2 regions of the Neobittarella massiliensis (ex Bilen et al. 2018) genome follow, and region 1 is predicted to be linked to the other one. Evidence: predicted binding sites of a transcription regulator. Region 1 holds the regulator's gene; the other holds the start of a gene.
The links. The regulator LexA, encoded in region 1, represses DNA repair genes until DNA is damaged. The targets are predictions, from matches to a motif close to CNAACANNTGTTNG.
Positions count from the first base shown of each region.

Region 2: a site for LexA is predicted at 1,704-1,717, ahead of H8K20_RS04570 (putative DNA modification/repair radical SAM protein). Genes of this name have one in related genera too.

Region 1 covers NZ_JACOGI010000004.1:4,727-8,142, forward strand. The annotation lists gene H8K20_RS13100 (peptidylprolyl isomerase) at 1-106, opposite strand, end outside; gene H8K20_RS13105 (hypothetical protein) at 481-1,236, shown strand; gene lexA (transcriptional repressor LexA) at 1,498-2,082, shown strand; gene typA (translational GTPase TypA) at 2,267-3,416, shown strand, end outside.
Region 2 covers NZ_JACOGI010000001.1:994,954-998,369, forward strand. The annotation lists gene H8K20_RS04565 (AMP-binding protein) at 1-1,582, shown strand, start outside; gene H8K20_RS04570 (putative DNA modification/repair radical SAM protein) at 1,734-3,044, shown strand; gene H8K20_RS04575 (TIGR03915 family putative DNA repair protein) at 3,023-3,416, shown strand, end outside.

The DNA of each region.
Region 1 (3,416 bases):
CGACTACCAGGTACGAATTTTTGACACAGCCGCTCAGCAGCGTCAGGGACAGCGCCCCCGTCAGGGCGATTGCCGCCAGTTTGCGTGTGAAAGTATGCTTGGCCATAAAACACTCCTATTTTTATATGCTGTTACAACATAGAATGGGCAGATACGTCTGCGCAGTATCTACTATTATAAACGATTTCTGTGTAAAACGTGTGAAAAAAAGTAAACTTTACGCCGAGTGGGGCAAAATTTTTACAGGGACCGGTCCGCAAAGTGGTTATACCATTGGCAAGTATTCCACAGCTGTGGAATATGTTGTGGAAAAACAGATGTTTACCACCAGATATGCAAATACTTGTAAAGGCAGTCGAGCAAAAGCAAACGATAGTTTGCACCTGGTACGAGTTTTTGGTATACTGAGATTACTTTTAAATATGTCATACACGGCTGGCGGCGATCTTTGCAGCGGCCATTTCGATGGGGGAGACGTCCATGCACAGCAAAACGGCACAAAAATGGTGGTCGGCACTGGCCACAGCCTGTATCCTGGCGGTGCTGTGCCTGCTCGCAGCCGCGGCGGCTGATGACGCGCTGTACGCCTTTACCCACAACGGGCAAGACGTGGTGGTGCTGGGGCAGATCGAAAAAATGAGCGGCGACACCGCCACCGTGCAGGTGCGGGAGCTGCTGCGCAGCAGCAAGTCCCAGCGCGGCGCATCGCCGCTGCACTCCGAGCAGGTGGCAGCCACCATTACCGTAAAGGGGCTGTCCGCATTTGCAGCGGGTGACCGGGTGCTGCTGTCTCTGCAAAAAAAGGGCGGCAGTTATCAGGTAGACATGGGCGCCTACCGCGCCAGCAGCACCGAGCTGCCGCTGCAGATCACCGAGCCAGACGGCGCGGCCAGCGCCCAGAGCGCCTGCCTAACCGTGTTTGCCAACTCCCGCGGGGCGCTGTGCGATTTTACACTGCAAGACGGCAGCGCCTTTCTAGAATACCGCGGCCAGCGCTATCAGGTATACAGCCCCGCGCAGGGCTTTTTAGATCCGCAGGTGCCCGGTACCCCGCAGCTGCAGCCCACCTATCCCGCCGCCGGCAGCAACTGGTTCACCCGGCTGCAGTCACCGGCCCTATTTGGGCTGTTGGGTCTGGGCGCGCTGGCAGTACTGTTTTTCTTTTGGCAGCTGCGGCGCCGGGCCCGCCGCCGTACCGTGCGGCTAAAAAACGGCGTGCATCAGCACGACGACTGACCACCACCCCACCCTCGGGCGCTCCGTTAAAAAAATACCGCCAACAGCAGCTGCTGTTGGCGGCATCAAAAGCCTGAGGGGTGCTTTTGAGGAGGATAGTGCAGCCCTAAAAACATTTGCGGCATTGTCTTTAGGCTTGCCTATATTATAGCAGTGTTATTTTTAGGGTTGTGAATGATGTGTAAATAAAAAGTGAAGAAACCTGCCTGATTTTTTGAACTTTAAAAAGCGGGCAGAAACAGATACAGAGAGGACTGCAAGATGGAAAAAGTAGAGCAGAACAAACAGCGGCTGCTGGCCTTTTTGCGCCAGCGCATCGGTCAGGGCATCCCGCCTTCGGTGCGCGAGATCTGCACCGAGATGGGCTTTAAATCCACCTGCACCGCCCACAAATACCTCAAGATGCTCGAGACCGAGGGCCAGGTGGAGATCCTGCGCGGCTCCAACCGCGGCATTCGCCTGCGCGACTTTGGCACCAGCCAGGTGCCGCTGGTGGGCACGGTGGCCGCCGGTACCCCCATACTGGCCCAGCAGAATGTCGAGGGCTATATCGTCACCGACGACCTGCACACCACCGAAGGGGTGTTTGCCCTGCGCGTCAAGGGCGAGAGCATGATCAACGCCGGCATCCTCGACGGCGACATCATCTTGGTGCGCCAGACCCCCGCCGCCGAAAACGGCGAGATCGTGGTGGCACTTATCGAAGACGAGGCGACGGTCAAGACCTTTTATGTAGAGCGCGACGGCCGGGTGCGGCTGCAGCCCGAAAACGACAGCATGTCCCCCATCTACCCCGAGACGGTGGCCATTTTGGGCAAAGTGGTGCGGCTGATCCGCGACTTCTGACAGGCCGGTACATAGGTGTCCTCCCGCGGGGCGGCAGAGCTGCTGCCCGCGCCGTTAGATACAGCTATATTGTCTAAAAAACTGCACTGTGTTTTGTAAAAAATTTTGCTTTATCGGCGCGGATGTAGTATAATAACAAAGTTAAAGCAGCGGACGTTTCATCACAGCTAGGAGGAGTACCAGCTTGATTAGAGAAGACTTACGAAATATAGCGATCATCGCCCACGTCGACCACGGCAAGACCACTCTGGTAGACGAGATGCTCAAACAGGGCGGCATATTCCGCGAGGGCCAAGTCGTGCAGGACCGCGTCATGGATTCCGGCGACCTCGAGCGCGAGCGCGGCATCACCATACTGTCTAAAAACACCTCAGTGGTGTATAACGGCGTCAAGATCAACATCATCGACACCCCGGGCCATGCCGATTTTGGCGGCGAGGTCGAGCGGGTGCTGCAGATGGTCGACGGTGTGCTGCTGCTGGTCGACGCCTTCGAGGGCCCCATGCCCCAGACTCGTTTCGTGCTGGAAAAGGCGCTGGCGCTGGGCCATAAGGTCATCGTGGTAGTCAACAAGATCGACCGCCCCGACGCCCGCCCATCCGAGATAGAGGACGAGGTCTTAGAACTGCTGCTGGAGCTCGACGCCAACGAGGAGCAGCTCGACAGCACTTTTGTCTACTGCTCTGGCCGCGACGGCACCGCCTCGCTGGATTACAGCCAGGCCGGCACCGACCTCACCCCGCTGTTCGAGCAGATCCTGAAAGACGTCCCCGCCCCCGAGGGCGACCCCGAGGCCCCCACCCAGGCGCTGGTCTCCACCATCGACTACAACGAGTATGTGGGCCGTATCGCCATCGGCCGGGTAAAGCGCGGCACGCTGCGCCAGGGCCAAGACGTGATGGTCTGCAACTACCACGGCGACAAAGAGCCCAAAAAGGGCCGCATCGTCAATCTGTACCAGATCTCGGGCCTCCAGCGCGAGGCGGTGGATGAGGCCCAGGTGGGCGATATCGTTTGTTTCTCCGGCATCGAGGACATCTCGATCGGCGACACCATCTGCCAGCCCGACGCCGTCGAGGCGCTGCCGTTCGTCAAGATCTCTGAGCCCACCGTCGAGATGACCTTCTCGGTCAACAACGGTCCCTTTGCCGGCCGTGAGGGCAAGTTCGTCACCTCCCGCCAGATCAGGTCCCGGCTGTACAAGGAGCTGCTCAAAGACGTGTCGCTGCGAGTATCCGACACCGACACCACCGAGAGCTTCAACGTGGCGGGCCGCGGCGAGATGCACCTGTCCATCCTCATCGAGACCATGCGCCGCGAGGGTTACGAGCTGC
Region 2 (3,416 bases), on a different contig from region 1:
TTTTTCGGTCCACTGCCCCCAAAACTTCAATTTTGGCTATGATATCATCGACCGCATCGCCGCGGCCGAGCCCCGCCGCCGCGCTCTGGTCTGGACCGACGACCGTGGCGGTGCCTCCCGCTTCACCTTTGCCGATATCTCCAAGCGCTCCAATCAGGTGGCCAACATGCTCTTAGAGCTGGGTATCAAAAAAGGCGACCCGGTGCTGGTCATCTTGAAGCGCCATTACGAGTACTGGTTCACCATCGTGGCGCTGCACAAGATCGGGGCCATCGCCGTGCCGGCCACCCACATGCTCACTACGCCCGACCTGGTGTACCGCATCAAGGCCTGTCAGGCAGTGGCGGCTATCTGTACAGCCGACGGCGACACCGCCGCCGATATCGATGCCGCTCAAAAACAGTGCCCCAGCTTAAAACACAAGATCATCGCCCGCGGCGCCAGAGAGGGGTGGGTGCCGTTTCACGCCCGCCTGCACGAGATGCCCCGCACACTGGAGCGCATCCCCACCGCCGCCGGCGACCCCATGCTCATCTTCTTTACCTCCGGCACCACCGGAATGCCCAAAATGGTCCTGCACGATTTTCGCTACCCGCTGGGCCATATCGTGACCGCTAAGTACTGGCACAAAGTCGATCCTGACGGGCTGCACCTCACCGTGGCCGACACCGGTTGGGCCAAGGCCAGTTGGGGCAAGATCTACGGACAGTGGATCATGGGCGCCGGTATCTTCGTCTACGACTACAACAAGTTTAAGCCCAAAGACCTGCTGGCGCTGATCGAGAAGTACCGCATCACCACCTTTTGCGCCCCGCCGACTATTTTCCGCTTTTTTATCAAAGAGGGGATGCAGGACTTCGATCTCTCCTCACTGCAGCACGCCACCACCGCCGGCGAGGCGCTGAACCCCGAAGTATTCAGTCGCTTTAAAGAGTATACCGGACTCGATCTCACCGAGGGCTTTGGCCAGAGCGAGTCGACCCTGCTCATCGGCAACATCCAGAACATGCCGCTCAGACTGGGCTCGATGGGTCGGCCCTCGCCCCAGTACAGCATCCAGCTGATGGATGAGGACGGCAATATCGTCGACCCCGGCGAGGAGGGGGAGATCGTCATTGACACCCGCGACGGGGTGCCGGCCGGACTGTTCTGCGGCTACTATCAAGACGATAAGCGCACCGAGGAGATCTGGCACGACGGCTACTACCACACCCGCGATATCGCCTGGCAGGATGAGGACGGCTATCTGTGGTATGTGGGCCGCACCGACGATGTCATCAAGGCCTCGGGCTATCGCATCGGCCCGTTCGAGATCGAGAGCGTCCTCATGGAGCACCCGGCCGTGCTCGAGTGTGCCGTCACCGGTGCCCCCGATCCCATCCGCGGGCAGGTGGTAAAGGCCACCATCATGCTCACCCAGGGGTATCAGCCCTCCGATGAGCTCATCGTCGAGCTGCAGGATTTTGTCAAGCACCAGACCGCCCCCTATAAATATCCCCGTATCATCGAGTTCGTCGACGCGCTGCCCAAAACGATCAGCGGCAAGATCAAGCGCGATGTGCTGCGGGGCAAACACCTGTGAGGTAAACACCTAAAAAGAGCAGTGGCGCTTTGAGCCGCTGCTCTTTTTTCTTGCTGCCGCAGCGCGCTGCGGGCCTGCTTACTTTGGGTTGACAGAACAAGTTTCTTGTACTATACTAAAACAAACAAATGTTTAGTTTGGGGCGATTGCAGTGGACCTCTATCAAAAACTCTCGATATTATCCGACGCGGCCAAGTATGATGTAGCCTGTACTTCCTCGGGGGTGCAGCGCAGCGGTGCCGGCAGCACCATCGGCAGCGCAGTGGCGGCGGGCATCTGCCACGCCTTTTCGGCCGACGGGCGCTGTATTTCACTGCTCAAGGTGCTCATGTCAAACGCCTGTGCCTACGACTGTAAGTACTGCGTCAACCGCAGTTCTAACGATGTGCCCCGGGCCACCTTTACCCCGCGGGAGCTGGCCGACCTGACCATCCAGTTTTACCGCCGCAATTATATCGAGGGGCTGTTTTTGAGCTCCGGTATCATCAGAGATCCCGATCATACCTGTGAGCGGATGATCGAGACGCTGCGCATTTTGCGAGAGGAATATCGCTTTGGCGGCTATATCCATGCCAAGGCCATCCCCGGCGCCAGCGACCTGCTCATCACCCGGCTGGGCTATCTGGCCGACCGGCTCAGCGTCAACATCGAGCTCCCCTCACAAAAGAGTTTGCAGGCGCTGGCTCCGCAAAAGTCCAAGACCGATATTCTGCGCCCCATGGGACTGATCAAACAGGGCGTGCAGCAAAACAGCACCGATCTGGTGCGCTACCGGCAGGCGCCAAAATTTGCCCCCGCCGGGCAGAGCACCCAAATGATCATCGGCGCCACCCCGGATACCGACTACCAGATCCTGCAGCTCACCCAGGGGCTGTACCGCAAGTACCGGCTAAAGCGGGTGTTTTTCTCGGCCTATACGCCGGTGGTACGCGACGAAGGGCTGCTGCCGGCCATCGGTACCAAACCGCCTCTGTTGCGGGAACACCGGTTGTATCAGGCCGATTGGCTGCTGCGCTTTTACGGCTTCGACGCCTCCGAGCTGCTCGATGATGGCCACCCCTACTTTAATCCCTATCTCGATCCCAAGTGCAACTGGGCGCTGCACCATATGGAGCACTTTCCGGTCGAGATAAATCGTGCCCCTATTGAAATGTTGCTGCGGGTACCGGGCATCGGCGTGCACAGCGCACAGCGCATCGTGGCCGCTCGCCGCACCGGCAATTTGGACTACAGCGGCCTCAAAAAGATCGGCGTCGTGCTCAAGCGGGCCCAGTACTTCATCACCTGTCGCGGCAAGATCACCCCGGGCCTAAAGATCACCCCCCAGTCGGCTTTTCGGGCGCTGATCAGCGACCGCAGTGCCGCTATGCTGCCGCAGGATATGCCCCAACAGCTGTCGCTTTTCGATACGGCCCCCATCACCAGAGAGGATGTGACCCAATGTCTGACCGGGCAGATGTAGTGTACCAATACGACGGCAGCTATGCTGGGCTGCTCTGCTGTGTGTTTCACAGCGTGGCAACAAAACAGCTGCCGGTCGACATCTGCACCCCCCAGCAGGGGCAGACCAGCCTGTTTGCGGTGCACAAGATCCCAACCGAGCCGGAAAAGGCCCGCCGGGTAGAGCGCTCGATCCCTAAAAAACTGGGGCCCCGGGCTGCTGCGCTGGTACACGCCTGCTTTTTATACGGCGGCGAAGAGAAGGCGCTGACGATCTGTGCCTTTTTACAGCTGGGGTACCGGGTAGGGCCGGCCGTGGTCGACATGCTGGCCGACGACCGGGTAGCGGCACTGCATCAGCTGGCCCGGGCCGCCCAAAACGAGGCCGGGCAGA